DNA from 2 places in the Clostridium sp. JN-9 genome. Region 2 is predicted to be linked to the other one. Evidence: predicted binding sites of a transcription regulator. Region 2 holds the regulator's gene; the other holds the start of a gene.
What was found. Region 2 encodes NrdR, which represses ribonucleotide reductase genes. Its sites were predicted from a motif close to CACNANATNTNGTG; they were not measured.
Positions count from the first base shown of each region.

Region 1: a site for NrdR is predicted at 3,948-3,961, ahead of EQM05_RS13145 (vitamin B12-dependent ribonucleotide reductase). Genes of this name have one in related genera too.

Region 1 covers NZ_CP035280.1:2,718,452-2,730,937, forward strand. The annotation lists gene EQM05_RS13125 (calcium-translocating P-type ATPase, PMCA-type) at 1-2,008, shown strand, start outside; gene EQM05_RS13130 (S1-like domain-containing RNA-binding protein) at 2,066-2,911, opposite strand; gene EQM05_RS13135 (gamma carbonic anhydrase family protein) at 2,963-3,466, opposite strand; gene EQM05_RS13140 ((2Fe-2S)-binding protein) at 3,573-3,782, opposite strand; gene EQM05_RS13145 (vitamin B12-dependent ribonucleotide reductase) at 4,068-7,139, shown strand; gene EQM05_RS13150 (hypothetical protein) at 7,459-7,974, opposite strand; gene EQM05_RS16360 (hypothetical protein) at 8,629-8,760, shown strand; gene map (type I methionyl aminopeptidase) at 8,866-9,615, opposite strand; gene EQM05_RS13160 (hypothetical protein) at 9,744-10,100, opposite strand; gene EQM05_RS13165 (Lrp/AsnC ligand binding domain-containing protein) at 10,355-10,819, shown strand; gene EQM05_RS13170 (DUF378 domain-containing protein) at 10,965-11,174, shown strand; gene EQM05_RS13175 (SagB/ThcOx family dehydrogenase) at 11,310-12,065, shown strand; gene murQ (N-acetylmuramic acid 6-phosphate etherase) at 12,107-12,486, opposite strand, start outside.
Region 2 covers NZ_CP035280.1:1,562,326-1,574,811, forward strand. The annotation lists gene ftsZ (cell division protein FtsZ) at 1-593, shown strand, start outside; gene spoIIGA (sigma-E processing peptidase SpoIIGA) at 786-1,583, shown strand; gene sigE (RNA polymerase sporulation sigma factor SigE) at 1,599-2,306, shown strand; gene sigG (RNA polymerase sporulation sigma factor SigG) at 2,381-3,154, shown strand; gene EQM05_RS07550 (YlmC/YmxH family sporulation protein) at 3,296-3,562, shown strand; gene nrdR (transcriptional regulator NrdR) at 3,613-4,071, shown strand; gene EQM05_RS07560 (response regulator transcription factor) at 4,311-5,006, shown strand; gene EQM05_RS07565 (HAMP domain-containing sensor histidine kinase) at 5,019-6,722, shown strand; gene EQM05_RS07570 (phosphate ABC transporter substrate-binding protein) at 6,911-7,795, shown strand; gene pstC (phosphate ABC transporter permease subunit PstC) at 7,866-8,759, shown strand; gene pstA (phosphate ABC transporter permease PstA) at 8,759-9,646, shown strand; gene pstB (phosphate ABC transporter ATP-binding protein PstB) at 9,662-10,411, shown strand; gene phoU (phosphate signaling complex protein PhoU) at 10,435-11,091, shown strand; gene EQM05_RS07595 (DUF47 family protein) at 11,297-11,920, shown strand; gene EQM05_RS07600 (inorganic phosphate transporter) at 11,913-12,486, shown strand, end outside.

The DNA.
Region 1 (12,486 bases), 1.2 Mb from region 2:
AGCTAAAATGCTTGATACTCAGGAGAGAGAATTAACACCGCTTCAGAAAAAACTTGAAGAGCTTGGAAAGGTTCTTGGGTTTGCAGCACTGGGAATTTGTGCCCTGATGTTTGTTGTAGCTGTAATTCAGAAAAGGGACATATTTGAAATGTTCTTAACTGCTATAACACTGGCTGTTGCTGCTATTCCTGAAGGACTTCCAGCCATAGTTACTATTGTTCTGGCTATGGGTGTTCAAAAGATGATAAAAGAAAATGCTATCATAAGAAAACTCCCTGCCGTGGAGACACTTGGCTCTGTAAATGTTATATGTTCAGATAAAACAGGAACATTAACACAAAACAAGATGACAGTTACAAAGTTCTACTGTGATAATTATTTGGGAAGCATAAATTCTCTGGATATAAAGAATCCATTTCATAAACTGCTTCTTGAAAACTTAGTACTGTGTAATGATGCTACTTTCAGTGAGGATTCAAAAACTGGTGATCCTACAGAAATAGCCCTGCTTGAGGCAGGAGTTTTATATAATATGTTTAAAAAAGAAACTGATGATTCGCATAAGAGAGTAAATGAAGTTCCATTTGATTCTGACAGAAAATTAATGACAACAGTAAACAAATATGAAAATCAATACTATGTAATGACTAAAGGTGCCATAGATAACCTGCTGAAGATTTGTTCCAAAGCTGTGGTAAATGGTAATGTAGTAAATTTAACTGATGAAATAAAGCATAATATTATGGAAGCTTCAAATTCCATGTCTGATGATGCTTTAAGAGTTCTTGGATCAGCATATAAAATAATTAATGATGAACATGTTGAAGTGGATTCACTGGAATGTGACCTGATTTTCATAGGATTAGTGGGTATGATCGATCCTCCAAGAGAAGAGGTCAAAGATTCCATAGCAGTGTGCAAAGCTTCAGGAATCAATACTATAATGATTACTGGTGATCATAAAAATACTGCTTATGCCATTGCAAAAGAACTTGGAATTGCAGAAAATGAATCACAGGCAGTTTTTGGTTATGAAATAGATAAAATGTCTGATGAAGAATTGTCTGATAAAATTGATAACCTTAGAGTTTTTGCAAGAGTTTCCCCTGAACATAAGGTTAAAATTGTTAAAGCTCTAAAGGCAAAGGGTAATATTGTTTCCATGACAGGTGATGGTGTTAATGATGCTCCTTCACTTAAAGCTGCAGATATTGGTGTGGCAATGGGAGTCACAGGAACAGATGTGGCAAAGGGTGCTTCTGATATGATTTTAACTGATGATAACTTTTCTACAATAGTAAAAGCCATTGAAGAAGGCAGAAATATATATAATAATATTAAAAAGTCCATAATATTTCTTTTATCCTGCAATACAGGTGAGATATTATCTCTATTTATGGCCATACTTTTAGGCTGGGCAGCTCCCCTGAAACCAATACATTTGTTATGGGTTAATTTGATTACAGATAGTTTTCCTGCCTTAGCATTAGGCGCTGATCCAGGTGATAAAGAAGTAATGAAGGAAAAGCCTCGTAATTCTTCGGATAGTCTGTTTGCACATGGAACAGGTGTCGCACTGATATTAAATGGAATTTTGATAGGATTTCTCACTCTTTGTGCATTTGTAGTTGGAGTAAAAGTTTATACAGGATCTACCACATTATTTCCTTTAATGCCTGAAAAACTTTCAAAAGATGCCTTAACTCATGCTCAGACAATGGCATTTGTGGTACTGAGTGTATCACAATTATTTCATGCACTTAACATGAGACACCCTGAAAAATCCATATTCCAATTAGGTTTATTCAGCAATAAATACCTAATTGCTGCTATACTGTTTGGAATATTCCTTCAGGATGCTATCATAACAGTCCCAGCTTTAAACTCTATATTTGAGGTATGGAATCTATCCATGAGAGACTGGGGATTTGTTGGAATTTTATCAGTAATGCCTTTGGTAATCAATGAAATTGTAAAAATATTTATCAGGGCTGGAAAAAAGCATTAAAAAGATTAAAAGAAGCAGTTTTGCATTTTAGCAAAACTGCTTCTTTTTTAAGCTTTTTTATTTAATGAGATATGTACCTGTTTCATCCTGTTTAATGAGCTGCTTTTTCATTAAACCTCCTAATGCATTTTTAAAATAGTTTTTACTTTCATGGAATACAGCTTTAATGTCTTCAGGAGAACTCTTATCATTATACTCCATAAATCCATTATGTTCTTTTAAATAATCCAATATATCATCTTGAAGCTGTGTTCTTTCTTCTTTTGGAGACTTTCTTGGAGTCAATCCTAATTTTCCATCCTCATCATATATTTTTTTAACCCTTAAGTTTAGCTTTTCACCAGGCACAACTCTTTCAAAGTATTCATTTTTTAAAACCACACCTCTGTACTTATCATCCACAGCAACCATTATACTGCCGTTAGTCTGGAATCCATACACCGTTGCGCTTACTTCATCTCCAATTGAGTATGGTGCATCATCCTCTAAATATCTGTCAATAAATGTTGTTGCTGCCAGTCTGTCTGTTTTGTCTACATAAATATAAAATAAATAACTGGCCCCTACTGTAATCATATAATTTTCTTCTTTTTTGGGCACCAGAACATCTCTTTCCAGGCCAATATCAATGAAGCTTCCAAAATCAGCTTCTCCAACTACCTTTAAATATGCCATTTCTCCTACCTGTGCTAAGGGAGCCCTTAATGTTGCTACAAGTCTATCCTTGGAATCCCTATAGATAAATGCATTTACTTCATCCTGTTCATTTAATTCCATACCGTTTAAATTGCCATTAGGAAGAAGTATATCATCACTCATATTTCCTGTACCGGCATCTAAAAACAATCCAAAATCAACTTCTCTGGCTACTTTCATTTTATTAAATTTTCCTATGTTTATCACTGTTATCACTCCTTATTGCTTTACTATATTATTACCAATTACAATACAATTTTATTTATATTCTTTAGATAGATGTACATAATGAATAGCATTATCCATATTTGCTTTAATTTCACCTTCAGTTAAGTTTCTTATTACTTTTGCAGGAGAACCCATACATAGAACACCTGATGGTATTTTTTTATTGTGTGTTACAAGGCTTCCTGCTCCTATAATTGTATTTTCTCCTATTTCTGCTCCATCTAAAATAATTGAACCCATGCCTATTAAACAATTATCATGAATTTTGCAGCCATGAAGAACCACATTATGACCTATTGTAACATTATCTCCTATGTCTGTGGCAGGACCGCTGCGATAAACATGAATTGTTGAATTATCCTGTATGTTAGTGCCCTTACCTATAAATATTTTGTTCACATCTGCTCTTACAACAGCACCAAACCATATGCTTGAATCCTCACCTAATGTTAAATCTCCTATAACCTGAGCATTTTCAGCTATGAAGCAGCTTTCGCTTATGCATGGCTTTTTTCCTTTAAAATTTATAATCATAAAAATTCACCTTATTATTTATTTATTTTATATCTGTATTATAAGTCTAATAGCAATAAATGACAATAAAAATAATGGTTACCGCATTTTGCAGTAACCATTATTTTTATAAAGAATTTTTTAATAGTTCTTCTATTTTAGGGGTGCATCTTCTCCCCTTGCAGGATCCTGACCCTGCACCTGTTGCTTTTCTTACCTGCTCTACTGTCCTTGCTCCGTTTTGTATAGCCTTTTTCATAGTTGCTCTTGATATTCCTCTGCATAAGCAGACTTTTGTCAATTTATCTAATACTTCATTATTTAAGTTTTGTTCCATTATTAAAATTTTCCTCCTATATATGGATTAATAATCATTCTACATTACATGGTAATATTTATTTTTTAAAAGTCAATACTTATTTTTTTCAATAATTAGTTGTATATTAGAAAGTAATGGTGTAAAAATTGAAAATATAGCTATTATGTGAAGGTTACTCAATATTACTACATATTGTAGTTTTAATATTTACACTGTACTACATATGGTAGTATAATTTACTTATGTTAATTATATACTTTAATAAAAACTAGATTTTGAATTATTTAATTTAGGAGGAAATGCATGAAATCGCTAGATAAATTATTTGTAAGATATTTTACAAAGGAATTGGAAAAGGACACATCTAAAACTGTATATGACTTATTTAAGTGGAAAACCGTAGACGTTTTTCTAAAGGATCATAAAACAGGTAAAGTACTTGTGGACATGAAGAACCTGGAGTTTCCGGAACACTATTCTCAAAATGCCTGTGATATTATTGCCTCAAAGTATTTTAGAAGAGCCGGGGTTCCAAATAAATTAGGTTATGAAAACAGTATGAAAATGCTTGCCCACAGAATGGTGGACTTTTGGGCAGCTTCCCTAATGGATGAAGGGCTTATAGAAAATGAAGATGAAAAGTCAATTTTTTATGACGAAATGGTATATGCATTATTAGCTCAAATGTATGCTCCTAACTCCCCACAATGGTTCAACACTGGCCTTAAAAGAAGCTATGATATCAAGGGAATGCCCCAAGGGAATTTTTATTATGATGAAAATCTAAAATCAGTTGTAGAAAGTAAGGATACATACTCAAGAACTCAGGCTTCAGCTTGTTTTATATTGTCCATTGAGGACAAATTATTAGGCCCTCATTCTATTTCTGAACAATTTATCACTGAAACAAAATTGTTTAAGGGTGGATCTGGTACTGGCTCTAATTTTTCAAATATAAGAGCAAAGGGAGAAAAACTTTCCGGCGGAGGGGTTTCTTCAGGTTTAATGAGCTTTTTAAAAGCTTTGGATAGGAATGCAGGGGCCATAAAGTCAGGTGGTACAACCAGACGTGCTGCCAAAATGGTCTGCCTGGACATTGATCACCCTGAAATAAAGGATTTTATAACCTGGAAGGCAAATGAAGAAAAAAAAGTAAGAGCTCTTGGAAAAATGGGCTATAATACTGATTTTGACGGTGAAGCTTATGAAACTGTATCAGGTCAGAACAGTAACAATTCCATAAGATTTTCTGATGAATTTATGAATAAAGTAGCTAATTTAGATAAAAATGAAGATGAAGAAATTGTTTTAAAAGGCAGAGTAGATAAAAAAGTTAATACATCAGTAAAGGTTAAAGATCTTTGGGATACATTTAATATTTCTGCATGGCAGTGCGCCGATCCTGCGCCTCAGTTCATAGATACATTCAATGCATGGCATACATGTCCTGCTGGAGAAGACGGCGTATATAATGCCAAATATAATAAAATAAACTCCACAAATCCATGCGGTGAATATGCATTTTTGGATGATACTTCATGTAATCTGGCTTCTATAAATGTTTATAAATTTTACAATTTTGCCGAAAAGTCCTTTGATGTAAAAGCATATCTGCACGTTATTGGATTAGTTCAGTTAATATTGGAAAGCTCAATACACTGGGGTCAGTTTCCAACCAAAGATATTGCACGTAAAACATATATGTTTAGAACAACAGGACTAGGTATCTCAAATTTAGCATCACTTTTTATGGTTATGGGATTCCCATATGATTCTGATGAAGCAAGAGCACTTGCAGCTTCACTTGCAGGTATTTTAACTGGATATTCATATTATGTATCTGCACTGATGGCAGAGAAAATCGGTACATTTGAAAAGTTTGAAACAAACAAGAAATATATGATGAGAGTTATAAGAAATCATGCAAGAGCTGCCGGCGTTACTTCAAGGGATGTTAAAAATATAATAAAAGGTTCTTTCCAAGATTCATTTGAGGGACTAAATTACAAGCCTATGACAGTTAATCATGATTTATTAAACAAACTAGGTCTTGGCGAAATTAGTGAAACATTGAAAAAAAGCTGGATAAACGCCTTGGACAATGGTGATAAATTTGGATATAGAAATGCTCAGGTAACTGTAATGGCTCCAACAGGAACCATATCATTTGCCATGGACTGTGGAGCAACTTCAATTGAACCTTTTTTCAGTCATATTGTTTATAAAAAACTATCTGGCGGTGGATTTATGACCATAATAAATCCTGTTATGGAATTAGCTTTAAAGAACTTAAACTATAGTGATGATGAAATAAGTGACATACTGGAATATGTTTTAAGAAAAGAAAAGGTAGAGGAAAACGGCTATGAATATGAGAAAGTAATAGACGGTAAATTAGAGGGTGCGCCACATTTAAAAAAAGAGCATCTTCCTATTTTTGATACGGCCAATAAATGTGGAACAGGTGAAAGATTTATTGCAGCTATGGGTCATGTATTAATGGTTGCTTCAATTACACCACTTATATCCGGAGCTGTTTCTAAAACTGTAAATCTGCCAAAAACAGCAACAGTGGATGATTTTAAGAAGGTGGTATTATCCTCATGGAAACTTGGCATAAAGGGAATAACTTTATATAGAGATGGTTCAAAGGCAAGTCAGCCTCTAAACATAAATTTATCAAATGATATTGATTTAAAGCTTGAGGATCTACCCTATGACAAGCTTTTAGCTAAAGCTAAGGAACTTCAGAAGGGTTACAAATATTCAGAAAGGGAGAAGCCTGTTGGTATTAGAAAAGGTACCACACATCCTGCACAAATTGAGGATGTTAAAATATACACTACAGTTAACAGAAGAGAAAATGGCGAGATTTCAGAAATTTATATAACTACTGACAGAGAAGGTACAATTATAACAGGACTGCTTAACTCACTTTCTAAAGCACTGTCAGTAATGCTTCAGTATCATGTTCCACCAAAAGACATTGCCAGAATGCTGCGGGGACAAAAGTATGAACCATATGGCTTTGTACAAAAGCATCCTTATATAAAGTATGTTTCTTCTATTTCAGACCTGGTAAGTAAAATTATTGATATAGAAACAGGAGATTACAGCAGATGCCAGGTAAAACCTGAAAACTACTGTGATCCCGATTCAGCCCCAGACCAGGCTGCTGCTATTGAAGAATCATTAGCCTCTGGTAACCAATTAAGCAAGGACATGGAGCCAATAAAAGTTGAAGATGTAGACAATAATATTAAAGGTGAACGGGTATATGGAAGTACATGCCCCAACTGCTCCTCCACAAGAATGGTAAGAAACGGAACCTGCATGGTATGCCTTGACTGCGGATCAACAACTGGATGCTCGTAAAACTATGCTGCATTTATTTAGTACATCTTTTGTGTGGAATGCAGCTGTTCTGCAGAGAGAACACAACTATAGATGTACTTTAAATGCAGCTTAGTTAGTATTTCGTCATGACTTATCGCCAGTACATCTTTTGTGTGGAATGCATCTTAGTTAGTATTTCGTCATGGTAAAATATAGTATAATTACAATTATAAGGGGCTGTTGCATTAGCAGTTAAAACTGCTGGTGCAATACTCCTCCTTTAATCTTTCCTTCTTTAGGTATATGGCTCTTTTATTCAATAGTGTTGATAAAGTAACAAACTCCCGTTAGGGACAGGCTAATTAAAACATATTTCAGCATTTCTCATATTTATATATGTATTTTCCATATTAATTTTACTTATTGCTTCTATAAATTTATTTATCGCAGATAAGATATTATTAAAATTACCGTTCTTTAATAATTTGAATAAGCTTAAATAATTATTTAAATACTTTGTTGCTACTCCTCTAAAACGGTACATCCATTCCATGCAGTCACATCTATATTTTACTGCTTCAGAGCTATTATCAAGGTATTTATTTATCTCCCTTATTTTCTTTCTCTTAAAGAACAAGGCAAAAAAGCTTTTCGGCCTTGAGATTGCCTGCCTATTTTTATTTAATATTTTTCCAATATAATTTTCCATATCCATTGCATTCATACGTCCTGTGCCAACTGCCCTGGAATAAATATTTTTATGTGAATCCAATGCTGTAATAACGCAGACTTTATTATTGCTGATATTAATGTAACTTACGCTTTGATCATGTACTCTTTTTTTATTATCTAATAAAACTATAATTGAAACCATTTTTAGTTATTAAAACTTATGATTCACTTAATCAATTGAGTTTTTGGTTTTTCTGCAAAGAAAAACTACCTTATTTAATCTTTGTTCTTTAATCTTTGTTCTTTTGCTAAAGTCCTATTCACATCAACATTATTATTTAAAAGAGCCATAGGTGTCTGTTAGAAAATAAATATCTAATCACCGCAGCAGTCCCAAAAATCCTTGAGGATTGGATATTTTAAATGATGTAACATACTTCTATATATTGAAATATATGACACCACATGGTAAAATACACATATATTTAGCTAAGTAAATTAAAAAAAATTGGAGGGAATTTAATTGAGAAAAAAACAAATAATTATCACAATTCTTTTCATGATAATTATTACGTGCCTTGCTTTATATTTTCAATGGGCGGAATTTTACAAAGGGTATAGTCTATCAAATTTTAATTATTTCATTTCAATAACATTTTTATTAATATGGGCAATATTTAGCTTCTATTGGGGACTAATTCAAGAAAAAAAATATAAGAGATTTATTATGATATATTGGGGCGGAAATATCATTATATCTATCATTATTTGGATTTTTGCTAGCAATAAACTCATTCAATCATTGTTATTTCCATTTTATATCTGGTACGTTGGACCATTATATGGGTTTAAACATATGCTGTTAAACATAGATGTACAAGAGTTAATACTAATAACATCACCATTAGGTATGTTATCCAGTTTTATAGGATATTGGCTTGGCAGCTGGGTATCAAAATTTTCCGAAAGTAAAATCTCCAATACATAACAAAAAGCATCATAAGAAAAAATACCCAATAGATCAATAAATACAAATTCATTTTATTATCTATTGGGTATTAGTAATTATATGACCTATTTAATACAGGATCTATTAATCCTGTTCGGTTAGAACCAATGGACCATCCTTAGTAATAGCAAGTGTATGCTCATATTGAGCTGACAGGCTTCCATCTAAAGTTCTGGCTGTCCATCCGTTATTATCAATTTTTAATCTAAAAGAACCAGCATTAATCATGGGTTCAATGGTGAATACCATTCCTTCACAGAGTTTTATTCCTCTGTTTGGAGAACCAAAGTGAAGTACCTCTGGGTCTTCATGCATACTTTGGCCTATACCATGTCCTGTGAAATCACGTACAACGGAAAATCCGTGAGACTCAGCGTGAACCTGAATTGCATGTGAAACATCACCAAGCCTGTTTCCAATAACAGCTTTCTCAATACCTATATAAAGACATTCTTTTGTTACCTTAAGGAGATCTTCAGCTTGTTTGGATATTTTACCTACTGGATAAGACCAGGCAGAATCAGCCATCCATCCATTGAGATTTACAACCATATCAATTGTAACAATATCACCCTCATGGAGATGAGTATGGCTTGGGAATCCATGGCATATTTCATCGTTCACAGATGCACAGGTTGCGTAGGGATATCCCTCAAAACCCTTTTGCTCTGCTATTGCTCCATGAGATCGTATAAAGTCATCTGCAAATTTATCAATTTGCAGAGTGGATATACCAGGACGGATTATCTTTCTAAGTTCTCTATGGCATGCAGTTAATATTTTACCTGCCTCAGCCATGTTATTAATTTGTTCTTGATTTTTAATTATAATCAATGTATATCACCCTTTGCATTTAAAAATTATATTTACATATATACTTTACCACTTCTGAATTATCAATTAAACATATTTCTTAATAGTGAAAAATGACCCCCATATTATAAAGGAATCATCTTCTTAATTTAATCTTTTTTATGTTGATTTTTAACTCTGTTTGGTTTTGCTTTTGGTTTAATAACATAATCGTCTTTTTTGTTTACTTTTCTGTTTCCTCCAAGCCCGGACAAATCCATAAACCATAAAAACAAGATAATAAAAACTCCTGATTGTATAACCTGCCAGATTGTACCCTCCATATTATATTTATAATATCCTGCAATAAGAGATGGTACAAAAAATATGGCTATACCAACAGCTAAAACAACCCATTTATTTGGTTTAAATCTGTAAAGTACATATTTTCTCAAAATATTATATGCAATTAGCAAAACTGTTGCATATATTACTACTCTTAAAACAAATGTTAACCAAGTAGGCATAATTATTTTTCCCCCTCATAACTTAATTTATCTATAGACATTTACTTTCTATATATTTATTATTATATATTTTATGTAATATATCAATACCTTATTTAATATCCATTTTTTGTTATATCAATTTAAAAATAATTGAATTATTATTATTTTGATAAAAAATTTGCTATTTAATTATAAGCATGATAAAATATACGTGTTGAAAACGTTTAGAAATGCTATCATGACAACTATACTTTATTTTAGGAGTGATTTTTATGAATTTATGCATAAGTGGATTAGATGAACTTGATCTTCAGATATTGGATATTTTAATTAAGGATTCCCGTACCCCATATTTAGAGATTGCCAGGAACTGCCACGTCAGCGGGGGAACTATACATGTAAGAATGAAAAAGATGCAGGATATGGGAATAATAAAGGGAACTAAACTTATTGTTGATAACTCTAAATTAGGATATGATATTTGCTGCTTTATAGGAATTTATTTAGATAAATCATCATCATTTACAAATGTCCTTGCTCATATGAAAGCAATTAAAGAAGTAGTTGAATTACATTATACCACTGGGGATTATTCATTATTTGTGAAAATACTATGTAAAAACATGTCTGATCTTCAAAACTTACTTATGACTAAAATACAGACTATTGATGGAATACAAAGAACAAATACATTCATTTCTTTATATCAGCCTATTGATAGAAATATTGAACTTTAAATTATATTTATACATAATAAAAGAGGGAAGCATATGTTTCCCTTTTTTATTATATATTTTTCTAAAATAATTTTACAAATTACTTATATTTTATATAAAAATGTCAATAATAATGGTATAAGCTTTGAAAGGAGATGTAATTTTAATGAAAGCATTAGATATTACCGCACTTGTATTAGTTATTATAGGCGCTATAAATTGGGGTCTTATTGGTTTTTTCCAGTTTGATTTAATAGCTACATTGTTTGGAAGTATGTCTGCATTCACAAGAATTGTATATGCTATTGTTGGCATAGCAGGATTATATGCCATTTCATTCCTTGGAAAAGATAGAGAAACAAGAGAAGTTAAATAGTAATTTAACATTACAAACCCCTGATATTATTATTGGGGGTTAATTTTATGCTGCATATATCTTAAAATAAATTTAGTGTTATAATTAAATTATATAATTTTAGTATATATTTTGATTTAAAAGGGGATGCATATTATGAACAAGAATGATAATTGCAGAGACTTTTTAAAAGCCAACGCATTTATTGACCTTGAAAGCATAGAAACAGATCAAAATAAGGAAATGCCTGAACCTCCCATTCAAAAGCAGTGTCCTGAAAATGTAAAGCTTATAGATTTAGTTTCTCCCGATTTGTTTACCTGTGGGCAGATGGACATTCTTTCTACATTGAGAAAAAGAAAAACCAGACATGCCTATAGCGATGTTCCTCTTACTTTAGAAGAATTTTCTTTTTTACTTTGGAGTGTACAGGGAATAAAAAAGATAGTTAAAAATGGTTATGCAACTTTGAGAACAGTTCCTTCAGCAGGTGCCAGACATTGTTTTGAAACTTATATTGCAGTATTTAATGTAGAAGGACTTAAAAAGGGGATTTACAGATATCTGCCTCTGGATCATAAAATATACTTTATAGACTGCCCTGACAATTTAGAAGAACTGCTAAGTGATGCCTGCTTAAAACAGGACTTTGTATCCAAGGGAGCAGTGACTTTTATATGGTCAGTAATTCCTTATAGAATGGAATGGAGATATGATATTGCATCATATAAACTGATCTGCCTGGATGCAGGACATTTATGCGAAAACTTATATTTAGCATCCGAGTCAATTGGAGCAGGTACCTCTGCAATAGCAGCCTATGACCAGAAAAAGATTGATAATTTACTTCATTTAGATGGTGAAGATGAATTCTGCATATATATAGCACCTGTTGGTAAGCTTCAGAAATAATAAATTGCAGGTGAGCCTTTATTAAAGTTCACCTGCATAATTTATTTATTAATGCTATCTATTGCCTTTTGTATATATCCATTATTATCATTTAATATTTTCTCTGCTTTTTCTTTATCTAAATTAGTCTGAATCATAAATATACTTAATTTAACATCATACTCAGTTTCTTTTAAATACTTTTCTGCTGTAGTAATATCCACTCCTGTAGCAAGCATGATTATTCTTTTAGCCCTTGTAATTAATTTCTCATTAGTAGACTGAACATCCACCATTAAATTTCCATATACTTTTCCAAGCTTAACCATAGTACCAGTAGTAAGCATATTTAAAACCATTTTTTGTGCAGTTCCTGCTTTCATTCTGGTAGAACCCATAATAACCTCAGGGCCTACTACTACAGATATTGGTACATCTGCAA
Region 2 (12,486 bases):
TAAGCATTGTTGATAAAAAGACAACTTTAATGGATTCTTTTAAACTGGCAGATGATGTTTTAAGACAGGGTGTTCAAGGCATCTCTGATCTTATTACCATTCCTGGTTTAGTAAATCTTGATTTTGCAGATGTAAGAACTATTATGACAGATAGAGGACTTGCACATATGGGTGTAGGTAAGGGAAATGGAGATAACAGAGCTCAGGAGGCTGCAAAGCAGGCTATATCAAGTCCTCTTTTGGAAACTTCAATTGTTGGTGCCACTGGAGTATTATTAAATATTACTGGTGGTGCAGACCTTGGACTTCTTGAAATTAACGAAGCTGCAGAAGTTGTCCAACAGGCTGCTGATCCAGAAGCCAATATAATATTTGGAGCTGTAATAGACGAAAGTTTAAAAGATGAAATCAGAATTACTGTCATAGCAACAGGATTTGAAGATGAAAAAACAGAGCATGTTACAAATAATATTAATTTAAATGAAAAAGATATTGTAAATAGAAAAGAAGAGGCTGCAATGACTTCAGAAAAGGCAAACTTTGATGAACCTGATTTAGAAATACCTGCATTTTTGAGAAGACAAAGAAAATAAAGAAATAATTAACCCCAGTGATTTTTAAGTAAATTAAAGATCACTGGTTTTTTTTGTTACAAGTTAAACTAAAATTAAGCATAATGACATATTTTAAAATATAATAATATATAAAACCATTATAAATTGACAAAATTTTGAAACAAATAGGTTTATAATAAAGTGAGTAACATATGATTTGGGGGGGATCATTTGATTATATATTTAGATGTAATACTATTTGAAAATTTTATTGTTGATTTTTTTTTATTATATATCACGCTTCAGACAATAAAATTAAGGCCTGTAATAAAATATTTAATTATATCGTCCACACTAGGAAGCTTATATGTGCTTACCTTGCTAATACCAGGTTTAAAGGTACTTTCCGGATTTGCTGGAAAATTAGCAGCTGGTTTTATTATGACTTTTATTGCAGTAAGAAAAAAAGATTTTTTTTTTCTTTTAAAGGCATATTGCATTTTTATAATATATACAATGCTTCTTGCTGGAATCTGCACATTTAATTCTTCAAGTGAATTTGCAAATATAACCGTTGGAGTAATATATAACTTTTCCTATAAAAAATTGATGATTTCAATTATGATTATGTATTTAATAATTCACAGGACAGTTACTTTTATTAAAGACAGAAAAGCAATGACAAACTTTATATATACTATAGATATACAGTTTAATCAAAATTTAAAATCTGTAAAGGCATTTTTAGATACGGGAAATGAACTCCGTGAACCAGTTACCAATATACCGGTAATTATAGCTGAACAAAACGTGCTAAATGGCATAGATACTGATAACTTTTCAAAATATTATATACCTTATAAGCTGGTTGACGGAAATGAGGGAAATTTATTTGGAGTAAAGCCAAGTTCTATAATAGTTCATATGAATGGCATTAATAACAGAGTAGATGGAATAATTGCTGTTACAAGTTCAAAGCTGAGCAAAAGTGGTGATTATAATGCTCTGTTACCAAGAAATATAATTTAAGTGGGGGTATATAAAATGCTAAGTTTAAAGGAGTTATTAAATAGAATAGTCATTAAGTTAAAAATATTTTCTGAAAGAATTTACTACATAGGGGGCAATGATGCACTTCCGCCGCCATTAACAAAAAAAGAGGAGGATGATTTAGTTACAAGGTTGGTTTTAGGTGATTCAAATGTTAGATCTACTTTAATTGAAAGAAATTTAAGATTAGTAGTGTATATTGCAAGAAAATTCGAAAATACCGGGGTAAATGTTGAAGATTTAATTTCTGTAGGAACTATAGGACTTATAAAAGCTGTGAATACATTCGATCCTGAGAAGAAGATCAAATTAGCCACCTATGCTTCAAGGTGCATAGAAAATGAGATATTAATGTATTTAAGAAGAAATAGCAAAGTAAAAGCAGAAATTTCTTTTTATGAACCATTAAATATAGATTGGGATGGAAATGAACTGTTGCTGTCAGATATACTAGGAACGGACAATGATGAGGTATACAACTTAATTGAGGATGAAGTTGACAGAGAATTACTATTTATGGCAATGAAAAAATTAAGTGACAGAGAAAAGGAAATCGTAAAACTTAGATTTGGACTAAATGGAGGAGGAGAAAAAACTCAAAAGGAAGTTGCAGATATGCTTGGAATCTCTCAGTCATATATCTCCAGACTGGAAAAAAGAATTATTAAAAGATTAAAAAAAGAAATTAATAAGATGTTATAGTTTGTCTTTAGTATAAAATCTGCTCCCTTAGTAAATAATTAAAATGCGAATATACTAAAGGGGCTGATGAGTATATGATAATAAATAAAGTTGAAATTTGTGGAGTTAATACTGCAAAATTACCTGTATTAAAGGAAGCTGAAATGAAAAGTCTGCTGTTAAGTATCAGAAAAGGTGATAACTCAGCAAGAGAAAAATTTATTAGAGGGAATTTAAGATTGGTCTTAAGTGTTATTCAAAGGTTTAATAATAGGGGAGAAAATGTTGATGATCTTTTTCAGGTAGGCTGCATAGGATTAATAAAGTCTATTGATAACTTTGATTTAAATCAAAATGTTAAGTTTTCTACTTATGCAGTGCCCATGATTATAGGAGAAATCAGGAGATATCTTAGGGATAATAATTCAATTAGGGTAAGCAGATCTTTAAGAGATATTGCATATAGAGCATTACAAGTCAGGGACAAATTAATAGGAGAAAATAATAAGGAGCCAACAGTTTCTCAGATTGCCAGGGAGCTAAAAGTTCCCAGGGAAGAGGTTGTGTTTGCATTGGATGCAATCCAGGATCCAGTATCACTTTTTGAACCAATTTATCATGATGGCGGTGATGCTATTTATGTTATGGATCAAATAAGTGACAGCAAAAACATTGATGACAGCTGGCTTGAAAATATATCTATCAAAGAAGCAATGAAGAAATTAAATTCAAGGGAAAAACTAATATTAAACTTAAGGTTTTTCGAGGGCAGAACTCAAATGGAGGTAGCAGATGAAATAGGTATCTCACAAGCACAAGTGTCACGATTGGAAAAAACAGCATTAAAACATATGAGAAAATATGTTTAAATAGATTTAAAGTAAATTATATGGATAAATGTGTACATAAGATTAAAACTTTATTTTAGGTTTTAATCTTATTTTTGTAATACAAAATTTATATGTATCATATATATGTTTATAAGATTGTTTTATACGGAGGTAATATTTATGGAGGAACTTTCCTTGTTTTCCTTATCAAATCTAAAATCTATGGAAGTTATAGATATAAATACTGGAGCTAAAATTGGATATATAAGAGATATAAAAATTGACTGTGATACTTATAGTGTTGTTTCTGTGATTATCCCTACTCAAAAGATATCCTGGTTTACCAAAAATAATGATATAGAGGTTCCATGGAATAACATACATAAAATAGGTGTAGATGTAATTTTGGTGAAAGATATTGAATTTTCTTCTAGGAATGAAGAGTAAAAATATGATATACTATAGAATAGCAAAATAGAAAGGAAGGCGTGAATGAATTGAAATGTCCTTATTGTGGTTATTTAGAAAGTAAGGTCATTGATTCCAGAGCTACTGAAGATGATATGGCCATCAGGAGAAGAAGAGAATGTTTAAGCTGCAATAGAAGGTATACAACCTACGAAAAGGTGGAAGATATACCAATGTTAGTAATTAAAAAAGATATGAGCAGAGAATTTTTTGATAGAACTAAAATAATAAATGGTCTTATAAAGGCCTGCCAAAAGAGACCAGTTTCAAGGAAACAAATTGAAGGAATTGCTGATGAAGTTGAAAAAAAAATCAACAACGAAATGTTAACTGAAGTAAAATCTGAACATATTGGTGAATTAATTATGGAAAGCTTAAAAAATGTTGATGAGGTTTCCTATGTAAGATTTGCATCGGTATACAGACAGTTCAAGGATATTAATACTTTTATGGAAGAAATAAAAAATTTAATGGCTAATAAAAAATGACATGTGGATTCATGTCATTTTTTTATAAAATCAGTTTAAATTATTAAATTTCTTAAGAAATGAAATTAAAACAGTGTTAGAATTAAATTATAAATTATAATGGGAGATTAAAATGGCAATTTCAAAGTTTAATAATATAATGAAAATAATGAATTTCACTCTTATAGAAAGAACAAAACCAGCAAAAGAAATTTTTCCTTTGTGTATATAAAATAACTTTTCATTTAGGAGGAACAATAATGGGTGAAGAAAAAATACTAATTGTAGATGACGAAGAACATATAAGGGAATTGATAAAATTTAATCTTGAAAATTCAGGATATAAATGTATTACAGCAGATAATGGAATTGATGCATTGAAAATTGTAAAAGAAGAACAGCCTGATTTGGTTTTTCTGGATCTAATGCTGCCAGGTATGGATGGATATGATGTCTGCAAGGAGATAAGGAGAGATACTCTTGTTTCATCAACTCCAATAATAATGATTACAGCCAAAAGCGAAGAATTAGATAAAATACTGGGATTGGAACTAGGTGCAGACGATTACGTTACAAAGCCATTTTCCGTAAGAGAGCTGGTTGCAAGGGCAAAGGCAGTATTGAGGAGAACGGTAATCAAACCAGTTGAAAAAAGAGTTAATTTTGCAGATATAAGCATAGATTTTCAAAGACATGAGATCTTTAAAAAGAACAAAAAAATAGAACTAACACTGAAGGAATTTGAGCTTTTAGAAATTTTAATTAAAAATAAAGGAAGAGTAATGACAAGAGATTTCCTTTTGGATAAAATATGGGGATATGAGTACATTGGAGAAACAAGGACTGTGGATGTTCATATTAGACATCTAAGGCAGAAAATAGAGGAAGATGATAAAAATCCAAGATATATAGAAACAATTAGAGGAATCGGATATAGATTCAATTATGATGAATAATGGTGATTTTATATGAAAAGAAAATTATTATTATCAATGCTGGCAACTTTACTATTTAGTTTAATTACCATTACAACTTTATTTATTATATTAGTAAATTATGAGCACATTGAAAGTACTAAAACTAATTTAAAAACAAATAATGATTTAATTATTAATATATTAAACAATGAAAATATAAAAGATGTAAGAGAGTTTTTTTTAAACAATTTTACAGATTCAGGCATAAGAGTTACTTACATTGATAAAAACGGCAAAGTATTAATTGATTCATTTATTGATAAGGATACAATGGACAATCACAATAACAGAGAAGAAGTTATAAAGGCAAGGAAGCAAGGAGTTGGCTATTCAGTAAGAGACAGCATTTCATCAAAAAGTGAGTATATTTACTGTGCCACTTTATACAATAACGGTTATATAGTTAGAAGTTCAATGCCGCTAAAGACAGTTACAGGTTTAGAGAGTTCTTATTTAAAATATTATGTAATAATTTTAATTTTTGCTATATTAGTTTCTTTAATTTTTTCTTCCAACTTATCATATGCAATTACCAAGCCAATTAAGGATTTAGAGTTCATAACATCAAGAATTGCAAAGGGTGAGATGGATAGAAGGGTAAACATTACAACCAGGGATGAAATAGGTCATCTTGCTAATACATTTAATAATATGGCGGATAAGCTTCAGGAAACCATAGATGACTCCATTGAAAAGCAAAATAGACTGGAAGCAATATTAAAGAGTATGGACAGCGGAGTTATTGCAGTAGATAAAAATTATAAAGTAATAATGATAAATCCATATGCCAAGAAGATATTTGGAATAAACAAGGATATAATAGGCGAAAATTTAATGGATAATATAAGAGATTTTGAGTTAGAGGATATTTTTAAAAATGATAATGATGAGTACACAGAAATAAAGATATATTGGCCAAAGGAAAGAGATCTTAGAATAAAAACTGCTGATATTATAAATGGCTATGAAAAGATAGGTACAGTGGCAGTTGTTCAAAATATCACTAAATTTAAAAAACTGGAAAATATGAGATCTCAGTTTGTTGCAAATGTGTCTCACGAATTAAAGACACCTTTAACTTCTATTAAGGGTTTTGCAGAAACATTAAAAGATGTTAATGACGATGAAACTAAAGAAAAATTTTTAAATATAATAAATGATGAGGCTGACAGGCTAACCAGACTTATTAGCGATATTCTTACACTGTCAGATATTGAGAACAGCAAAGAAAGAAAAACAGAGGAAATTAATGTTGAAAAAACAATTAATGAAGTATATTACCTGGTAAGTAAATCAGCTGAAAATAAAAATATAGACATTACACTAAATTGTGAAAATGTACCTGATATTATAGGTGATGGAGATAAGTTTAAGCAAATGATAATAAACCTTGTTGATAATGCAATTAAATACACTGAAGCAGGAGGGAAAGTAGAAGTAGGTACAAAAGTGGAAAACGAAACTTGTATAATCTGGGTAAAGGACAATGGAGTAGGAATACCAAAAGTACACTTATCAAGACTTTTCGAAAGGTTCTACAGAGTTGACAAGGCAAGATCAAGAGCACAGGGTGGAACGGGATTAGGTCTTGCAATTGTTAAGCATGTAGTAATGAGTTTTAATGGAACCATTGATGTTAAAAGCCAGGTTGGAGAAGGAAGTACATTTACTGTTTCAATACCATATAATGAATAATTTTAAAACTGTGTAAGCATAATATGTTTGCACAGTTTTTATTTATATACATGTAAATACCTGTATGGAATAAAAAATGCTTGTGTTAATTTTAATTAACATTTACATAATAGCGGTTTAACCTAAACATGGTAATATATAAAATGTAAACAAGAAGAAAATGATTAATTGAATGGAGGACTTAATTAATGAAAAATAAAAGATTAAGTACATTAATAGCTGCACTGGCTATAACAGTTTTAACAGGTACTCTTATGGGATGCGGAGCAGGTAAAGACAACACACAAAGCAGTAAAAATGGATTATCTGGTTCAATTACATTAGCTGGATCAACTGCACTTCAGCCACTGGCAGAACAGGCTAGCGAAGTATTTATTAATAAAAATCCTAAGGCTACAATTAATGTACAAGGCGGAGGAAGCGGTACTGGATTAAAGCTGGTTTCTGATGGAACTGCTGATATTGGAAATTCAGATGTAACTGCTGAATCAAAACTAGGTGCTGCAAAAGCAAAGGAATTAATTGATCACAAAGTGGCTGCAATTGGATTTGCAATTGTTGTAAGCAATGATGTTAAAGTTGATTCATTAACAAAGGACCAAATTCAAAAGATCTTTACAGGGGAATATACAAACTGGAAGCAGTTAAATGGGGATGATACTCCTATAAATATAATAAACAGGGCATCTTCATCTGGTACAAGAGCTACATTTAAAAGTACTCTTATGGGTGGAAAGGATGAAAAGGCTGGTTTAGGAATAATGCAGGATGCAAATGGAAGTGTTGAAAAATCCATAGCATCTACAAAAGGATCAATCAGCTATCTGGCACTATCATACCTGACTGAAGATGTGAAAAAAAATGTAAAGATGGTTAGAATAGATGGTGTTGAGGCTTCAAAGGAAAACATAATTTCAGGAAAATATCCTTTCTGGTCCTATGAACATATGTATACAAAAGGAGAAGCAAGCGGCTTGGCTAAGACATTTATAGATTATATGACTAGTGCAGATAATAAAGCTTTAGTTGAAAGATTAGGATACATTCCGGTAACTGATATTAACACAAAATAAGTTTTTACAGAAGCCGGCTGCTGTATGCAGACGGTTTTATCTTGTTTAATACAGTATTAAGGAGATAAATATGATTAAAAGTGATTTTGGAAAAAAGCTTAAAAATGAATATGCAGGCAGAACCTATGCCATTTTCTGCGGAATTCTCATTGTTACACTAACTTTAGCAATTATAGTTTTTCTGGGTTCAAAGGGTATTAAAACTTTTACAAAGGACCATTATTCAATTAGCAGTTTTTTATTCAGCTCTGTATGGGCACCTGACTCTGATAAACCACAGTTAGGTACAAAGATATTTATAGTTGGTTCAACACTTACTTCTATTGGAGCAGTTATTATTGCAGCTCCCATAAGCGTAGCCATTGCTATATTTATGAATTATATATCACCTAAACTTGGAAGTACTATACTTCAGCCTGCCATGGAATTATTTGTTGGAATACCATCAGTGGTATATGGCTGGCTTGGTGTAAGTATTTTACTGCCTCTTATAAAAAAAGGATTTGGAGGTATAGGCTTCAGTATAGGGGCTGGGATTATAGTATTAAGTATTATGATATTACCTACTATAGCCAGTATTTCAGCTGATGCAATTAAGATTATACCTAAGGATTATGTAGAAGCATCTTATGGACTTGGAGCTACCAGATGGCAGACCATAACAAAAGTTGTTGTGCCTGCTGCAAAAAGCGGAATATTAACAGGTGTTGTTTTGGGGCTGGCCAGGGCCTTTGGTGAAGCATTAGCAGTTCAAATGGTAATAGGAAATTCTATAAAAATGGCTAAATCGTTGCTCACGCCAACAGCTACATTAACCAGTATTTTAACTATGGATATGGGGAATACGGTAAATGGTACTGCATGGAATGATGCTTTATGGTCAATGGCATTGTTATTACTTATAATTTCATTTTTATTTATTCTGATAATCAGGATAATTGGGAAGAGAGGTGAAGTTAAATAGTGAATGCTAAAAGTGTAGATAAAATCTGGACTGTAATTTTATATATTGTTTCAATTTTAGTAGTATCATTATTGATATTACTAATAGGATATGTTTTAATAAAAGGGAGTTATTTCCTAAACCCGGCATTTTTATTTGGAGCTCCAAAGGTTGGAGAAGCTGGCGGGGGAATTGGGCCAATGCTGTATAATTCATTTCACATGTTAATTGTCTCCTTATTAATAACAATACCACTTGGAGTAGGAGCTGGAATATATCTTGCAGAGTATGCTAAAGAAGGGCTTTTCTTAAACGTAGTAAGGTTATGCATTGAAACTATGGCTTCACTGCCTTCAATAGTAGTTGGATTATTCGGTATGCTTGTATTTGTTAATTTGACAAAGTGGGGATTTACATTATTATCAGGAGCTTTAGCAATAACAGTATTAAATTTACCGGCTTTAACCAGAGTCAGCGAAAATGCTATTACTGCATCTTCACAAAAAGTAAAGGAAGCAAGTCTTGGATTAGGTGCTACCAGATGGCAGACTATGTGGAGAATAGTTTTACCATCTGCTATGCCTCAAATTTTAACAGGAGTAATCTTAGCATCTGGAAGAATTTTTGGTGAAGCTGCAGCACTGCTTTATACTTCTGGAATGAGCGCACCTGCCTTACACCTAAGTGGTATTTTAGATGGCGGTAAGGCATCTCCGTTAAGTGTTATGAGACCTGCCGAAACCCTTGCAGTATATATATGGAAGCTAAATGCAGAAGGTATGGTTCCAGATGCCGCTAAAATAGCAAATGGGGCATCAGCTGTATTAATTCTTATGGTTTTAATATTTAATTTACTTGCAAGAATTATAGGCAAAAAAATATTTGAATCTTATAGCGGCAAAAAATGAGGAGGATGGGCTTTAATGGGAATAATTGAAACAAAGGATTTAAACTTATATTATGGGCCAGTTCAGGCTCTAAAAAAAATAAACTTAAATATTGAAAAAAATGCAGTTACTGCTTTAATAGGTCCTTCAGGGTGCGGCAAATCAACTTTTCTAAGAACAATCAACAGAATGAATGACCTAATAGCTAATGTTAAAATAGATGGAAAAGTTTATTTCGAAGGAAAAGATGTATATTCTGAATATGATGTTATCGAATTAAGAAAAAGAATAGGTATGGTTTTTCAGAGGCCTAACCCTTTTCCAATGACAATTTATGATAATATTGCATATGGACCAAGAATTCATGGCATTAAAAATAAAGCTAAATTAGATGAAATTGTTGAGAAGAGTTTAAAGGGTGCAGCATTATGGGATGAAGTTAAAGACAGGCTTAAAAAGAATGCTCTGGGGCTTTCAGGCGGACAGCAGCAAAGATTATGCATTGCACGTACATTAGCTGTGGAACCTGAAGTGCTGCTTATGGATGAGCCAACGTCAGCATTGGATCCAATATCCACATTAAAAGTTGAAGAACTAATAGAAATATTAAAGAAAGAATATACTGTTATTATAGTAACTCATAATATGCAGCAGGCAGGAAGAATTTCAGACAGCACTGCTTTCTTCTTAAATGGAGAAGTAGTTGAATTTAACAAGACAGAAGACATATTTTATAAACCCAGGGATAAAAGAACAGAGGATTATATAACAGGAAGATTTGGTTAATTAATAGGAAGAGGTGAAACAAATTGACAAGAAAAGGGTTTGATTCTGAACTTCAATATCTTCATAATGACATATTGAGAATGGGCAGTATAGTTGAAAAACAAATTCATCAATCCATAGAATCCTTGGTGAATCAAGATGATAATTTGGCCAATACAGTAATAAAAAATGATGATTTAGTGGATAATCTGCAAAAAGAAATTGAAAGTAAATGTATAATTCTTATAGCCAGGGAGCAGCCCCTGGCAATAGATTTAAGAACAATTTTTACTTCAATCAAACTGGTGACAGATTTAGAGAGGATGGCTGATCATGCAGTTGATATTGCTAAGATAGCAAGAATATTAAAGAATGAGAAATTTATTAAAGAACTTATAGATATTCCTAAAATGGCTGATATAGTTCAAAATATGATAAAGGAATCATTAGATGCCTATGTGGAAGGCAATGTGGATAAGGCATATGATGTATGCGAAATGGATGACCAAATAGATGGAATTTATAGAAGAGTATTCAATGAATTGCTGCCTATGATGACAAAGGACAGCAGTATTGTGAATCAAGTAACACAATTTTTGTTTATTTGCAAATATCTTGAACGTGTTGCAGATCATGTTACAAATATTTGTGAATGGACAATTTACCTTGTTACTGGTGAACAAAAAGATCTAAATGAATAAAAGATTAAGGTACTGAAGTTAATAATTCGGTACCTTTATTTTATGCATATTTCCGCAATTATTTGGAATTATTGTCGTCAATTGTCTTATGTTAAAAATATTTAACATAACTAACATGATTATTGCTATGTGTATACGTTAAGAAATATGGTATAATGTTAAAGGTTTGTTAAGAAAATAATAAAAATATTATTTGGAGGTAATTATGTTTAATATTAAGCCAAAAGAAGATACATTTTTTAATATTTTTATATCTACGGGAAAGATTACATATAAAGCATCCACACAGTTAAGAAGTTTTATGGATGATTTGACAAATGCTGAGGAAAATTTAAAGAATATCAAGGAAACTGAGCATGAAGGTGATAGAAATCAGCATTTAATGAGACAGGAATTAAACAAGACCTTTTTAACACCATTTGATAGAGAGGACATATATTTAATGGCAAATGGTATGGATGATATAATAGACCTAATTGAATCAAGCAGCAGCAGATTTGTTATGCTTAATGTAAAAAGTATTACTGAGGAGGCAAAACAACTTGCAGATATGATAGTAAAGTGCTGCAGCGAATTAAGTATTATAATGAATGAACTAAGTAATATTAAAAAGTATACTGATATGGAAAAACATATAATAGAAATTAACAGACTGGAAGAAGAGGGAGATAAAATATCAAGATCTGCTATTAAAGAATTATTTAGAAGCGGAGAGGAAGTTCTTGAAGTAATTAAATGGAGAGAAATATATCAATATCTTGAAAATACACTGGACTCTTGTGAACATGTAGCAAATATTATAGAAGGAGTTATAATGAAAAATGCTTAGTTTGCCGATTATATTAACAATAGTAATAGTTGTATTAGCTGTATTCTTTGATTTGATAAATGGATTTCATGATTGTGCTAATGCCATAGCAACGTCAGTTTCTACAAGGGTTTTAACTTTAAGACAAGCTGTTATTATGTCAGCATTTTTTAATCTTGTTGGTGCATTTATAAGTGAAAAGGTTGCTGAAACAATTGGTAACGGGTTAGTTGATCCTAAAAGCGTTACCCAGTACGTTATAATAGCTGCACTAATAGCTGCCATTATATGGGATTTAATTACATGGCTTTATGGTATTCCAAGCAGTTCCTCACATGCACTTATAGGAGGACTTTTGGGCTCAGCAATAGTTTACAGTTTTTCATTTAAAGTTGTATACTGGCAGAACTTTTTTGACAAAGTAGTTCTCTGGCTTTTCTTGTCGCCTATAATTGGATTTATTGCAGGTTTTACTATTATGCATTTATTAAATTTTATATTAAGAAATCAAAAGCCGGCATTTGTCACAAGGTTTTTTTCAAAAGCACAAATTGTATCTGCTGCACTTATGGCATTTAATCATGGGA